Regions from separate parts of the Vibrio sp. 378 genome, predicted to be linked through region 2. Evidence: riboswitches for the same ligand, from Rfam matches in the RefSeq annotation. Region 2 holds a riboswitch; the other holds the start of a gene.
What was found. Region 2 has a riboswitch for cyclic di-GMP ahead of gbpA (N-acetylglucosamine-binding protein GbpA). Riboswitches for the same ligand answer to the same signal wherever they lie in the genome.
Positions count from the first base shown of each region.

Region 1: it holds a riboswitch for cyclic di-GMP, as region 2 does, so the genes downstream of both, R7Q48_RS09210 (TfoX/Sxy family DNA transformation protein) here and gbpA (N-acetylglucosamine-binding protein GbpA) in region 2, are expected to answer to the same signal.

Region 1 is NZ_JAWOUO010000004.1:90,490-98,396, forward strand. Features, by position in the region: gene glgC (glucose-1-phosphate adenylyltransferase) at 212-1,429, shown strand; gene glgA (glycogen synthase GlgA) at 1,419-2,876, shown strand; gene R7Q48_RS09195 (alpha/beta fold hydrolase) at 2,986-3,789, shown strand; gene R7Q48_RS09200 (DUF2007 domain-containing protein) at 3,821-4,141, opposite strand; gene R7Q48_RS09205 (TVP38/TMEM64 family protein) at 4,162-4,848, opposite strand; gene R7Q48_RS09210 (TfoX/Sxy family DNA transformation protein) at 4,963-5,553, opposite strand; cyclic di-GMP riboswitch class I at 5,670-5,759, opposite strand; gene purR (HTH-type transcriptional repressor PurR) at 6,047-7,051, opposite strand; gene torD (molecular chaperone TorD) at 7,519-7,907, opposite strand, start outside.
Region 2 is NZ_JAWOUO010000002.1:385,757-393,663, reverse strand. Features, by position in the region: gene R7Q48_RS05200 (hypothetical protein) at 262-1,155, shown strand; gene nfsA (oxygen-insensitive NADPH nitroreductase) at 1,225-1,947, opposite strand; gene R7Q48_RS05190 (MarC family protein) at 2,143-2,784, shown strand; gene R7Q48_RS05185 (patatin family protein) at 2,975-3,847, shown strand; gene gbpA (N-acetylglucosamine-binding protein GbpA) at 3,900-5,363, opposite strand; cyclic di-GMP riboswitch class I at 5,462-5,562, opposite strand; gene R7Q48_RS05175 (fasciclin domain-containing protein) at 5,835-6,335, opposite strand; partial or broken gene R7Q48_RS05170 (deoxyribodipyrimidine photo-lyase/cryptochrome family protein) at 6,416-7,896, opposite strand.

The DNA of each region.
Region 1 (7,907 bases), on a different contig from region 2:
ACAAAAATTAGTGCAACTGTGTGCATTGTTTGCGTCAAAAAATAAGGAAAGAGTGGACGTTGCATACTGGAAGTGCCGTAGCTTTTTTATCCGTGTTGTAAGAGTTCACAGAAACTCAGAGACGGTTGCTAAATGTATTCGCTTGACTCCCCGAGTATGACTCATTCAAGCGAGTACCAAATCCAAGCTATAACGATATGGAGAACAACAAATGGCTGGTGTTTTGGGAATGATTCTTGCTGGCGGTGAAGGCTCTCGTTTGAGACCTTTAACGGAATCTCGCAGTAAACCTTCGGTACCGTTTGGTGGTAGTTATCGATTGATCGATTTTGCTCTAAACAATTTTGTTAATGCGGATTTGATGCGCATTTACGTCCTAACCCAATTTAAATCTCAATCTTTATTCCATCACTTAAAAAAGGGGTGGAACATCAACGGCATTACAGACCGCTTTATCGATCCTATTCCCGCTCAAATGCGTACTGGTAAACGTTGGTACGAAGGGACGGCGGACGCGATCTATCAAAACCTGCGTTTTATGGAATTAGAAGAACCAGAGCAAGTTTGTATTTTTGGCTCTGACCATATCTATAAGATGGATATCAAACAAATGCTGAACTTCCACTCAGAAAAGCAGGCTTCTCTGACGGTATCTGCATTGCGCATGCCACTAAAAGAGGCGTCGCAATTTGGGGTTATCGAAGTGGATAGTGAAGGTCGTATGATTGGCTTTGAAGAAAAACCAGCAAATCCGAAGTCGATTCCTGGTGACCCTGATTACGCTTTAGTTTCAATGGGTAACTATGTTTTTGAAGCTCAGGTACTGTTCTCAGAGTTGGTCGAAGATGCGGATAATGAAGCTTCATCACATGATTTTGGAAAGGACATCATTCCAAAGATGTTCCCTAGAGGTGATGTGTTCGTGTATGACTTCAGTACCAACAAAATCAGTGGCGAAAAAGAAGAGGTGTACTGGCGTGATGTCGGAACTATTGATGCGTACTGGCAAGCGCATATGGATCTGCTAGAAAAAGATGCACCATTTTCGCTGTACAACCGTAAATGGCCATTGCACACCTACTACCCACCATTGCCACCTGCGACATTTACCGACTCTGATAATGGTCGTGTGCAGATAATCGATAGTTTAGTGTGTAATGGCAGCTATGTTAGAGGCTCAAGAATCGAAAAGTCGGTGCTTGGTTTTCGCAGTAATATTGCTTCTGCTTGCGATATCAGCGAATGTATACTTCTTGGTGACGTAAAAATTGGCGAAGGCTGTGTTTTACGTCGTGTGATTGTCGACAAGGATGCCGATATTGCTCCTGGTACTCAGATTGGTGTGAATCTTCAAGAAGATAAAAAACACTTCCACGTGTCTGAGGAGGGCATTGTTGTTATTCCGAAAGGAGCTCGAGTTGGCTACTAACAACTTATCTATTCTGTTTGTAGCTTCTGAGGTTGAAGGCCTCATTAAAAGTGGTGGCTTGGCAGATGTTGCCAAGGCACTACCGGAAGCCCTTCAAAACCTACAGCAAGACGTAAGAATTACCATCCCTGCGTACAGTAGTATTGATAAACTCGCAGACGCAGAAGTTGTATTAGAAACAAAATTAACATCATGGCCGCATACGGAGTATCGAGTTTTGCGGCTCATGTTAGGTCAAAATCCTGTTTACCTGATTGATTGTCCGCCGTATTTCAATCGACCATCAATGTATGCGGAGAACAACCAAGCGTATACTGATAACGGCGAGCGCTTTGCGTTTTTTAGTGCAGTATGTCTCGACATGTTACCCAAGCTCGCCTTTCAACCTAATATCATACACGCGAACGATTGGCACACAGGTCTTGTTCCATTTTTGCTCAAGCACAGGTATGGCAATGATCCGTTCTTTGCTCATACTAAAAGCGTCATTTCAATTCACAATGCGGTCTTTAAAGGCGTATTTAGTTATGAAGACGTGCAGTGTTTGCCAGAGTTTCATTGTAGAAACGTTCCCGATGCTGCGGTGAGTGCAACGCATATTACGATGCTTAAAGCTGGCGTAATGAATGCAGATAAGATAAACGCGGTTAGCCCTACGTACGCAGAGGAACTAAAAACAGAGCTTGGCAGTCACGGCATGGCTTGGGAGTTTCAGCAACGTGCACAGGACTTAGTCGGCATCTTGAATGGTTGTGATTACAGCGCTTGGAATCCGGAAACGGATACCTACTTGCCGGTTAATTACTGCGCCGACCAGCAAAGTATGTCGCAAGGGAAGAAAGCTTGTAAAAAAGCATTACAACAACGACTAAATTTGCCCGAAAAAAATGTAGCTATGTTCGGTATGGTTTGTCGATTGACCCAGCAGAAAGGCGTTCATTACTTGTTGCCTGCTTTGGCCGATTTTTTGAAGCACGATGTTCAGCTAGTTGTCGTTGGGACCGGAGACCCTGTTCTTGCCGCTCAGCTACGAGAGGTTACCGCGCAGTTTTCTAGCAAATTTGCCTTTGTAGAAGCGTATGACAATGAACTTGCGCATATCGTTGAAGCTGGTTCTGATTTCTTCTTGATGCCTTCTGAGTTTGAACCATGTGGCTTAAACCAAATCTATAGTATGGCTTATGGGACATTACCGATAGTACGCGGTGTTGGTGGCTTAAAGGACAGCGTTAGCGATTATGATGTAAACCCATCTGAAGCAACGGGGTTTGTTTTTTTCGAACCGACACCGCAGGCATTGTTGTTAACGATGCTAAGGGCACTGTTGCTCTACGCTCAAAACGAGCCTGAAGTGAATAAAGTACAGTTGCACGCGATGCAACAAGACTTTTGTTGGCAAAAGGCCGCAGAATCTTATTTGCAGCTTTACCACTCAGCGTTAGTTTGACTTAAAATTGTAACGAAAGGCACCGAATGAGGTGCCTTTATTATCTTGAGTAAGGGGAGTGTGGTAGGATGGCTTTTTACTCAATAGCACGATCTTTTTGATACTCAATATGACCCAGCCGCTACTTTTTCATAAAACCTATTTGCACCCTACTAGTAATGAGTGGGTTGTATTTGTGCACGGTGCTGGTGGTAGCTCTTCTATCTGGTTCAAGCAAATTAAAGCTTACAAGCAACACTTTAACTTATTGCTGATCGATTTAAGAGGTCATGGAAAGTCAAATCAGTTACTTAAAGAGCTCATTGCTAGCCGTTATACCTTTACGGAAGTTACCCAAGATATTTTGAAAGTATTGGACCATTTAAAGATCCAATCCGCTCACTTTGTCGGTATGTCGCTTGGTACTATTATTGTTCGAAACCTTGCTGAATTGTCATCAGAGCGCGTACGTTCGATGGTGCTCGGCGGTGCTGTCACAAGGCTTAACACTCGTTCTCAGATATTGGTGAAATTAGGTAATTTTTGTAAGCATATCCTACCGTACATGTGGCTCTACAAACTGTTCGCTTATATTGTTATGCCTCAAAGAAGCCAACGAGAATCTCGCCACCTTTTTATTCGCGAAGCCAAGAAGCTTTGCCAAAAAGAATTTAAACGTTGGTTTATTCTTGCCGCTGATGTAAATCCGTTAATGAAATATTTTAAAGATCGAGAGTTACCCATTCCGACTCTTTACTTAATGGGCGACAGGGATTACATGTTTATTAAACCTGTCAAAGAAATGGTTGCAGCACATAAGCTCAGCATTCTACGAGAAATCCCGAATTGTGGTCATGTATGCAATGTAGAGCGTCCAGAAGACTTCAATCAACACTCCATCGAGTTTATTAAACAGCAAGCTGTATGTGCTTAAAACTGAGTGCATCCACTGAATAGGAGAGCCGCTATAGCTCTCCTAGTTGATATCCACATTGCCAACATGCACCAAATTGCCCTTCGTTTATTTCATGACATTTTGGGCATTGCCAATCTTGATACTCATGCCTATCGGATTGTTTTCGATATGCTTTTACTATTTCTTCAGCTTTCATCTTTTGTGCAGTGTCAAAAAGCCACACATAAGGATCGGTATCATCACCAAACGGCAGTTCTCCTTTTAAGCCGAAAATACCTTCTCCACGAACTTCACAGTAAATTTGTTCCACTTTAAGCAGCTCACATACAATGTGTGCTTCTGCTGGGTTTTTAGCGATAAATATTTTCATCAAAATACCCACTTCACCAATTACGAGTTTTGCTGACTTGGTGTCGGCCTTACTTTATTCATAACCCATTTAGTGATGATTGGAAATAGTCCCAATAGCGCAAAAGACGCTAATACTGCGGGTGAAACAATGCCCGATAGGCTTTCAATTGTTGCTAATTGAGTACCTGCATTCAGATATACGGCTGTGCCTGGCAGCATACCTATTTGGCTAGTGAGATAAAATCGACCTACAGACATCGGTGTTAAGCCCATCAGTAAGTTGATTAGAAAGAAAGGGAATACAGGGATTAGGCGCAAGGAAAATAGATAAAAAGCTCCGTCTTTTTCGACACCTTGATTAATTGCGTTGAGTTTATTTCCGAATTTGTTTTGTACCCAGTCACGCAATAAGTATCGGCTGCTCAAGAAGGCCAGTGTTGCCCCCATAGTGCTAGCGAAAGAAACCAGTAGCAAGCTTGTCCAAAAACCAAATAAGGCTGCACCAAGTAAGGTGACTACTGCCGCTCCTGGGATAGAAAAAGCGGTAATTGCAATGTAGGTAAAAAAGTAAATCGCAGCCGAGAATACAAAATTCTGATCGAGGTATGTAGTTAGTGCTTCTTGTTGGGCTTTTGCATTCTCTAAGGTTAAATACTGGCCAAAGTTAATACCTAAAAAGACGATAGCCGCTAGTAGGATGAGACCTAATATCAGTTTCTTATTCATAATTTTGATTCCAATTTGGGATATATGTAATAAGACAGTAGGAAAACCGAAAAAATTTCACAAAAAAACCGCAGATTAGACTGCGGTTTTACAAGATAGTTTTTAGGTCGACTTTTATTGGAGGCCGTTCATCAACTCATCTCGGCGAGCTTGAGGTACCACACTCCAATGAGTGCCGTTGATAGCACCTTCTAGTGCCCATAGCAACTCAATGTTGACGGTTGCAGAGTGCGTATCTCTTATCGCTTTATAGGCGTTAAGCGCACCTTCCTCTTCAAGCTTCTCTACGGATTCGATGCCGGCTTTTTTTAGCATGCGCTCGGTAGCCAGTCGTAAGTTAGGCAAATCTTTCAAACGGTTAGGCTTTGTACTTGCTTGCTGTTCTTTCTCAAGCTTTGCCTTTTTCAATGATTGATTCGCTACTTCGATTAAGCGTTCGCTTGATTCCCATAAATCGCTGGAAATAGCGTAGTACTTTGTAACGACTGGGAAGCCACGTTTTTTATAAACGTAAGGCTTTAGCCCTTGTTTCTCGAAGTCAGATGAAGTTTTTTGGTCTGCTCTGATATGAAGCTGATTGTTTACCACTAGTGCAAACATTGTTTCATCAGCGAATAGTCCGAAGCCACCAAACATTGAGCGCGACTTGATATTACCAAGTGCCTCAAATAGCTTCATAGAGTCTTTGAGTATCGGTTTATCCATGTTTTGTTATCTCGGTGTAATTAATATTACGCCACCAAAAGTCAGGTCCGAGAGAGTAGCAAACATGCGTAAAAACAATGTCATTACAGAGTAAAGTCATTGCTTACACACTTGCCATCGGTAACCCCGCTACCTTCCATATCGTAATATGGTTCAGGCCGGAGGCTTTGCGTCCCACTCTTTCGAATGGTTTGCCCTGTGCGTGACACAATGAGCATACTTCTTATATTGAATTAACATCACGGTTTAGCGTTAAAAGTGTGATTTCGGTTCAATAAAAATGATAGATTGAATGCTCTATTTTGCATATGGAAAGGTGCAAATTGGCCTTTGAAAAGGAGTTCTTAATATATATTACATTTATATAAAACAGGGAGTTAACGTTAGTCAATTGTTATTAGAGTGGTGTGAAGTATTAGAGAATGCTTAATTTTTCCAAAAAAATAAGCGCCCCTGTAGAGCGCTTATTTAACACGGTTAAATACAGTGAAATTTAGTTCATTTTTTTCACAGTATTTCGAATTACAAGCTCAGGTTGCATTTCGAAAATTCGTTTTTCGTGTTCTTTATCTTTGATACGCTCAAGTAGAATTTCGAATGCATTTTTACCAACACGACGTTTAGGTTGGTGGATAGTCGTTAGCGGTGGAGAGAAGTATTCCGCAAGCTCGATGTTGTCGTAGCCGATCACTGAAATATCTTCAGGAATTTTGATCCCGTTTTGTTGCAAGCGGCTCATTAGGCCTAGAGCCATTGTGTCGTTAAAACAGAATACCGCCGTCGGGCGCTTGTCCATTGCGGTAATTTTATCTGCAACTAATACGGCCGTATCACATTCAAAGTTACCTTCAAGGATCCAGTCTTCATTTACAGCTAGGTTCGCTTCGCTCATTGCGCGACGGAAACCTGCAATGCGCTCTTGGCAAGCAAGCTTTTCAAAATGACCGCTTAGACAAGCGATATCCGTATGACCATTGTCAATCAGATGTTTGGTTGCAATGTAGCCACCTTCTTCTGAGTTATCCATGATCTTGTCTGCTTGTGAGCTCTCTGGGCCCCAATCCATGACCACTTTAGGAATGTCCGCATGACGGTCAAGCATCTCTTTTAGTTCTTCGGTTAAGTCAGAACACATCACTAGGATGCCATCAACGCGCTTTTCAGCCAGCATACGAATGTAATCGCGTTGTTTTTCGTAAATCCCGCCTGTGTTACATAAAATCAGAGTATAGCCTTGGCGGTAACAGTAGCTCTCAACGCCATCAATCACTTCTGAGAAAAATAGGTTAGTTGATTGAGTTACTAACATGCCAATCGTACGAGTTGAGTTGCATTTTAGGCTGCGTGCAACGGCACTTGGCGCGTAATTCAGCTCGTCAACGGCTTTCATTACTTTTTCTTGCGTTGCTTCTGCAACGAAACGCGTTTTATTGATAACGTGCGAAACTGTCGTAGTGGAAACGCCGGCTAAGCGAGCAACGTCTTTTATCGTGGCCATAAATGGTGTCCTGTATCGAGCTACTGAAATATGTCGTATTGGATGTACCTGATGCTCTAATGGTTTCACACCTAGCAATCTAAAATTGGCGCTAAGTGTCTCGGCAGCGGTTGATCCAAGTGCGACAAAAGGGTGCGTAGCAGCATCGGTCGATGAATTTTATCTTTTTCTATCTGATGAGAAATTGCCATCAACCTGTTAAGAAAACACAAAAACCGCTATATTTCAGCGGTTTACATATAAATCATATTTAATCGTTTGCGCTCACATTTTAGCCCTATGTGGACTGACTAGCAATGTTTTCAGCAAGAGATTTGTGTATTTGAAGTCACATTTTGACTGCTAAATAACCAAGCGTCTTTGCGCTAAGTTAAGGCAAACGAATATTATACCCAAGTTACTTACAATCGGTCACTTTCAGGCACACAGGAAGCCCGATAGGCAGGCTCCCTAAAAATAGGCGGCAATTATTCACCAAGAAGGTAGGCGCTGTCTAGTTTACAAAATGCAACTAATAGTTTCGCGACACTTGAGTAAAATCCAAATTCATCGAATTTTTTACATTTGTCTGAAAACTGAGGTAACCAAGACATCAATTGTTGCTGGATAAAGTCGTTTTGTTTAACGAAGGCTTCTTCCATGTGTTTTTCTTGTTCAAGCTCGTTTGAGCGGATAATCATGTTCCCGAGAAAGTCGAGCTCAACGGCTAAGTGATCCGCAGGTTCCTTTAGGTTTTCGTCTACTTGAACGCCAAATTCAGCCATCAACTTTTCCATTTCCTCAGCTGGCTTGTCATTCAGTAAACCTGATTCACCAATGTACATGGATGCGTAAGGAAGAGCGCCGTATTTTTCTG
Region 2 (7,907 bases):
ATCCGACCCACAAAAAATAGTCAACTATTATCCATCTGGTTGCAATAAAGGCAACAAGTTACTTGAAAAAATACTGACGAATACATGACAAAATTGTGTCTATTTAACGTTATTGAGATGAATGCATGATTTTGCACAAGCAAACAGGCAAGAATGTGAAAAAACTCATGCCAAAGTTGTATGCATCCTATTTACACTATATGCAACTGCCGTTATGCTTCCTGTTGCGGTCGGATATAACAACAAATATTGGAGCTAATTTTGAAAATCAAACTTTTAACGGCAAGTGTGGCAGCAGTCCTACTAGCAGGTTGTGGTAGTGACAGCGACCCTGAGGTAAAAAGATACTCAGTTCAGGCTTATGACCCAGCTGTTATCGGCATGAAAGTTCAAGCAGTATGTGGTGGTGAGACATACGACGCGATTGAAAATACAACAAACTATGAAGGTATGGTTGGTAAAGCGCGTTTTGAAAATATCAACGTTGTAAATGCGCCAGGTGATTGTGCTTTCGTATTAACGCACACAGAAGATAGTAAAGACGCGTCAAATGGCAAACCTATTACATCTGACTACAAAATCCCTCAAGGCCTAGCCCAGGCGGATTCATTGGTAACAGGCTCTCCATTTACGACTTTGGTTGCTAACTCTTTAAAAGATGGTGAAGTATACTCTTCTGATATCGCTGAAAAAGTATTCGAGAATTTGGGTATCGATATCAATGCAAGTGGTAAAACAGTTGACGAAATCCTTCGTGATACAGAATCTGTAGTAGCAGGACTTGGCAGTGAGGGTGGTAACAGCGCACTTGCTACTCAGCTAGTTGCAACAGCAAACGTTGTATCAGACATCATCAAAGCGAACCCAACAGCTTCGCCTGAAGCTGTAGCTGTTGCTGCAAAAGCAATAACAGAAGATGTAATCGCGGCGAACCCAAATTATCCTGAGAATGATTCAGGTGACGTTATCTACGTAACGATTCCAGCTGAAGATACTCAGAAAGTTGTTGCTGATGTACAAGAGGCTATCGATAACGACATTCCATTAGAAGATATCGAACCTGACGTACCACAAATTCCAGATGCGGAAGTCGGTGAGCCAATTGAACCTGAAGATCCACCGGGTCCAGGCACTGGCGCGACAGGCGGTAACTAAGCAAGTTTTTGCTGACAAATTCTAAAGGCCTCTTCAGAGGCCTTTTTTGATACTATCGTATTGTGGTCATCACCTTTTAGTGAGCCCTTTTCTGTTTAAGTAAGGCAGGATGTGCGGACGTGATTCGCCAGCCAGTTTACTGGTGACTTCTTGCGACCAAGTACTCTGTTTTTGATTGCTCGAACGGTTTGCATAGTAGTTTTGCATAGTTTGGTCATACGTCTGAATATCATCCAAGTTTAGGTCTTGATACTGATTTTCATGCACCACGACATGCTTAGGTAGGCGAGGTTTTACTTCAGGGGCTTGATCTGGATGACCAAGACACATACCAAATAAAATGGCGGTATTTTTAGGTAAACCTAATAATTCGTCTACTTTTTGGGCATTGTTTCGTAAACCACCAATATACACACCTCCTAGTCCCATCGACTCCGCCGCTAGCAAGCAATTTTGTGCCATGATGCCCGAGTCTACAGCGCCTATTAGAGTTAACTCGGTAAAGTCAGCTTGAACATCTGGGTTGATACTGGCGTGGCGTTGGTAATCAATGCAAAACACCAAAAACTCAGCCGCGCTTTCAACGTACCCTTGATTTCCGGCATATTGAGCTAATAGTGTACGTTTTTCTTTGTCGGTCACGCGGATAATTGAAACGACTTGCAACATGCTTGATGAGGACGCCGCAAGGCCGGCTTGAAGAATGGCATCTAATTGTTCGCTCTCAATCGGTTGTGAGGTGAATTTTCGAATTGAGCGGTGATTGAGAATTGTTTGAATCGTGCTGTTCATGGTGACTTAACATCCCCTGTTACGTGTAAAGGCTGAAGACTCACCTTAGCGACATTTGATGAGTCGGTAAACTATCTCAAAAGAAAAACAATGCTTGGTGCATAAGTGTGAAGACGAATCGAGAATACACCACTCGTTCTGTTTGAGAGCGTATATACTGTTTTTAGAATCAATAATTTAAATGCAGTGGAAAATATGAAAGAACTCATTGTTCATACAGTTACGGTGTTTATGGGCTTCTTTGCCATCATGAACCCTATCGCCAATATTCCCATCTTTTTGAGTTTAACTGCTGATGAAGATAAAGAAACCATCCGTTCCATTGCGCTCCGCTCGGTTTTTATTGCATTTATTATCATCGCGATATTTTCTATTGCCGGTAAGTTAATTTTTGATTTGTTTGGTATCACGCTTTATGCATTGCGAATAACAGGCGGCATTTTGGTGTTTTTGATAGGTTTTAACATGCTTCAAGGTGATTCGACGCATCAGAAAACCAAAGAGAAGGCGTATTCACCAGCTCAGCAACGGGCGGCATTGAGTATTGCAGTGTCTCCACTGGCGATGCCAATATTAGCTGGGCCTGGAACGATTGCTACCGCGATGAACTTTGCGACAGCGGGTGGTTTCGATCAAACCATTATTACTATCGTTTCTTTCGCTGTCCTCTGTGTGATCACCTATGTACTGTTTTTATTTGGAGACAAATTGGTCAAAGCGGTTGGACCAAGTGCTCTAAATGTTGTGACTAAAATGATGGGCTTAATTCTAGCGGTTATTGGTACTCAAATGTTCATTGATGGCGCGGGCGAAGCCTATAAAACGGTTTTCTCCTAGATTTCTCTTAGACCTTGCCACCTTGGTTAAGCCCGCAATTACATTTCTAACGGGTACGGATTTTTTGAACTTTAGTTTTCATTTTCTAAGAGAGAAATAAATAGACTTCACCTATTTCAATAATAAGAATATTCAATTGTTGTGATTGCACGAATTTCATTACTCTTTTGGCAAGGAGAATGGGGGAAATATGGCAACAAAAGCAATTGTAGTAGAAGGCGGCGCGATGCGAGGCGTCTTCGCAAGCGGAGTGTTAGATGCGTTTTTAGAGCAGAGTTATAAACCGTTTGATTTTGCAATCGGTGTATCTGCTGGTGCATCAAATTTGATTGGGTATTTGACCGACTACCCGCATCGCAGTATTAACGTCATTACTAAGCTGGCCACAAGCAAACGCTTTTTTGACCCAACTCGCTTCGTTAAAGGTGGGGACCTCATTGATGTGAAGTGGCTGTTTGAAGAATCTAATCGCTTGTATCCCGTCGATGAAAATAAACTGTTTAATGGCGTTCCTTTTCTCGCAGCGACAACAAATGTAGATACAGGGCAAGCAGATTACTATCGCGTGACACGTGATAATTTTCACCATGCGATTGAAGCGACAACAGCATTGCCGATTGCCTACAAGCATACCCCTTGTTTTTCTGGCGGTTGTTATACCGATGGTGGGGTCGCTGACTCTATACCAGTGCGTGAGGCTTATCGTCGAGGGGCTCGCGACATAACCGTAGTACTCTCTCACCCGCTGAATTATGCCAAAAAGCCAGTTAAGACCACATGGCTGATGAAGAAACTGTTTGCGGAGCACCCCAAAATGGCGGATGCGATGTTAAGACGTGCAGATAACTATAATCAATCATTAGAGTTTATTCGTAACCCTCCACCAGGAACACATGTTAGGGTAATTGCCCCACCAGATAATTTTCATGTTCAGCGCTTATCAATGCGACAATCCGTTTTACTAGAAGGGTATGAAATGGGGCTGATTGAGGGGCGAGCGCATCTCACTAGTTTATCTGGTGTTCATGGTTTAGACCGGGAAAATTGTCATTTTTGCGTTTGATTATAAAAGAGCCTCATAGTGAGGCTCTTTTGCGTAACGTTCAAAGGGTGATTTAGTTGACTTTATCCCAAGCCATCTCCCAGTGTGAACCTATTCCAGGCTCGTAATGGTTTGCGCTTTCTTTCCACTGCATACAGTAACCAGAGTATGGGAAAGGTTTACATTGATAAATGCCCCCGTCGCTGGCAAGCACTTTTGTGCCCGCCATGTAGCTAGATAGTCCTTCAGGGAAGACAAAATCGTACTCACCAGATGGTGGTGGCGTTACTGGATCTTCTTTTAAGTGAAAGTCGAGCGTTTGCTGATCCACCAAGTTGCCATCTTTATCCTTAATACGTGTTACGAGCATATGGTGACCCGGCTCCGATTTACTTAAAGCGAGCGATATCGCTTCTACCGAGCCGTCTTTCATTTCGTTTGCCCAACTTGCAAGTGGTTCGCGATGGTGATTGTAAACGGTGAGTTCTGCATTTAAATCGCCTTCAGCAGTTAGTGTCAGATCCAACGTTGTCGGTGTTGACTCAATGATATATTCGTCTGCTAAGCCATCTACTGTGAGTGAGTATTCTGGAACAGGAGTTTCAATGTTATAGCCGATCTCTACTCGCTCAAGGCCGCTATTTGCTTGCAGATACACCGGATTAGTACCATAAACAGGAGTGAATTTATCCTCTGCATACTGCCCGGCTTGCAGTTTTGCTTGTTCTTGGTTTAGCTTAGTCGCGAGTGCGTAAGACCAGTTTTTCGCTTGGCCCATTGCTGCATCGGTAATTTCTAGTTCAGTTCTATACGCTATGTTTTCACCTGCTTGATCAAATACGCGCGTATAAACCGAATCCCCAATATTTAAATCCATTGTAGGAATAATTTGACCGCCTTGCTTCCAATCTGGAATAACGGGACTGTCACCATCAAATTTCACATCGATCACGTTATAAAATGAGGCTGCAGTGTCGCCAACATCCCATACTGCCAGGATGACATGGTATCCCTCGCGAGTAGGCACATTACATTGATGGCTTACCTGTTTCGGGGGTTGAACCATATTGCCGTTGACGACACAGAAAGGAGTTAGATCAAAAGAGTCTCGTGATAGTGAAGCGTTTGGGTTCCAATCAGGCTTGGTGATGTAATATTTCCAGTCGCGCGTCACGTGGTTAGCGGTAAATGTCCATTCAAAAGTTTGTGTACCTGCTTGAATAGTGCGTTTTACCCAACGGTCGGCAGTTTGCTCATCAAGGGCAGCTGCTAAAGCGGTTTCGGCACTCGCTATTTTACCATCGCGAGGCCCTGTTTCGGGAAAGCCATCAGGGCCTTCAACGCTTTGCGGTTCATATTGAATCGCACCGCAGTTATTATTTTTTTCGTTAGTATCTGGCGTTGGATACTTACATAGTGCCGAGCGACTTGCAGCGACACCACCATTGGTTTCTGATACATAACCGTGAGCCGCAGCACCTGAGCTAATGCTTGCAAGTGCTAACGCGAGTACGGATTTGGTTGGAAATGATTTCATCACATGTCCTCTGTTATGGCTGACAAACTAGTGTCACACCCCGGCGCATGCTGAGCATAAAGCAACGCTACAGAAATTGGACTTCTGTAACACTGCGTCATGGTAACCCCGCTATCATGAGCATTCTTTTAGATTTTTAAATGCAGACAGACCGGAAGCTTTGCGTCCCACCCTTTCGAATGGTTTGCCGAAATGTGATTGAGCAGCCAAAATTTAGCTTAAGAATTTACATGTGGAAAAGTAAACGTCACTGACATGGAATCCTGTTCTCAAATTGAAAGATAACGATATCTTAACCTCGTCAATATTGTGCAGTGTCGTCTTGCAAGGTATTGATTTTAATTTTGTTTTTATCTTTTTTATAGTCATGGTGAATGGGTGGAGGTTTGTTGGGGATAAGTGGAGAGGAATCGTGCTAAGGGTGGAAAAAGTTCTGTCTAAAGGGCGGAGTGTACCGCCCTTTGAATGGTGTTATTTCGGCATGATGACAGTATCAATCACGTGAATGACACCGTTTTTAGCTTTCACATCGGTTGCAATGACATTTGCATCGTTAACCATGACTTTATCGCCCATGGTTTTAATCATCACATCTTGCCCCTGAACCGTAGTCGCTTTGTCTAGCTTAACAACATCGGCAGCCATCACTTTCCCTGGGACGACGTGATAAGTCAAAACAGATACTAACTTGTCTTTGTTTTCCGGCATTAAGAGCATGTCGACTGTGCCGTCTGGCAGTTTTGCAAAAGCGTCATCCGTTGGTGCAAAAACAGTAAATGGGCCTTCCCCTTTGAGATTGTCAACCAGGCCCGCTGCTTTCACCGCAGCAACAAGCGTATTGAAAGAGCCATTTTCAGCGGCAACGTCGACAATATCGGCTTTCATCATGCCATGCTCATGAGCCTTGACGGGAAGCATAAAAGATAATGTCGCCATCAGTGTCGCCGCGATAACTAAGATACGTTTGAACATAATGTGTTCCTTACTAGTTGAGGGTACAACGGATTCCCTGGAGTGTGTTTGCATTTGTACGCATCGTGATTGAAAGATGATCATCGCGTCCTACTTTCTTTTGAGGGTCTAACATGTCGCGCAAGAATTCGTCTGCCTTCTTGTTTCACATCAGCTCGTTTCCGCCACGTCCATAAGCGCTCTCTTGCTGCCTTAGCTGCGTTGTCTGGTGCGATAATAGGTGCAAGGTAACGGCTATCTGGCTGCAATTGATACATGACAGCTTCCATCTGGGTCATTGTCCAGGGCTCGAATAAAAGAGGGGGAGGAACCATTTGTAACTCAGGCACCCACTTGTAGATGAACGTACCGTTAGGATCATGTTCTTGGGCTTGCTTGATCGGATTATAAATACGGATTGTGTTAGTCCCGGTTACTCCTGCTTGCATTTGGAATTGTGGGTAATGAATTCCAGGCTCAAAGTCGAGAAATAGTTGCGCTAAATGCGTTACACCTACTCGCCAATCCATGTTCATGTGGTGAGTAAGAAAGCTAACCAGCATGGCACGCATGCGAAAGTTAATGTAACCAGTGTGGTGCAAACAGCGCATGCAGGCATCAATCAAAGGTACGCCAGTATGCCCGGATTTCCATGCTGCTAACTTTTCTTCATCGAAAGTACTACTTTGTCTAATCAATGGTTCGTAAGCCCGATTAACGCAGTAAAACTCCATGTCGTATTCCGATTCGAATTTTTGGATGAAGTGACAGTGCCAATGAAGCCGTGAAGACAATGCAATTAAGCTGCGACGAAATCCAGCGACTTGCCAGTGTTTCAAAAGGTATTGATAAACTTCACGCAAGGATATGTTACCCCAAGCGAGGTATGGAGAAAGTCGAGTACAGGCTGTGCGTGAGGCTGTGGGACTAGAAATGCTTCGATAGTAATCACGACCTCGACGATGAAAAAAGTCCTCTAGTGTTTTCCAAGCGAGCCGGCTTCCTCCCGTTTGCATTCCTTTGCATTTTGATAGCCAGGATGATGGTGGCGAAAACGAACAGCCGAGAGCTTCTGCATCCAATGAATGCAATAAGTCGGTTTGGATCTCAATAGGGCTTATTGAGGCTCTCATGACAGAGTCCCAATGTTTGTCCCAACCTTGCCGGTTTTTTGCACCTCTGATAACAGCACCGTGTTCGAACTCAAACCAGTCGATGTTCTGCTCATACAGCCAAGCGGCAACTTGTCGGTCTCGTTCAAAGGTGCAGTTGAGTCCTATTTCTTGGTGAGAAAAAACAGCGTTGATTTGATATTGCGCTTGAATTGATTGGAAACATGCTAAGGCATCGTCAAACAGCACCGTGATTCGATGCCCATACGCTTTGAGCGTTTCATCCATGTCTTGCAGTGATTGCCAAACAAATCGCCAGTGGCGCTCAGAATAGTGTGGGTTGTTCAATAGCAATGGTTCAACAATATACAAAAGCACAGTGGGTGCTTTGTTGATAATGCTTGAGTTAGTGGTTGATGGTCAGTCAGCCTCAAATCTCGCTTTAACCACACGACATTGATTGTTTGCATCGGAATCCTCT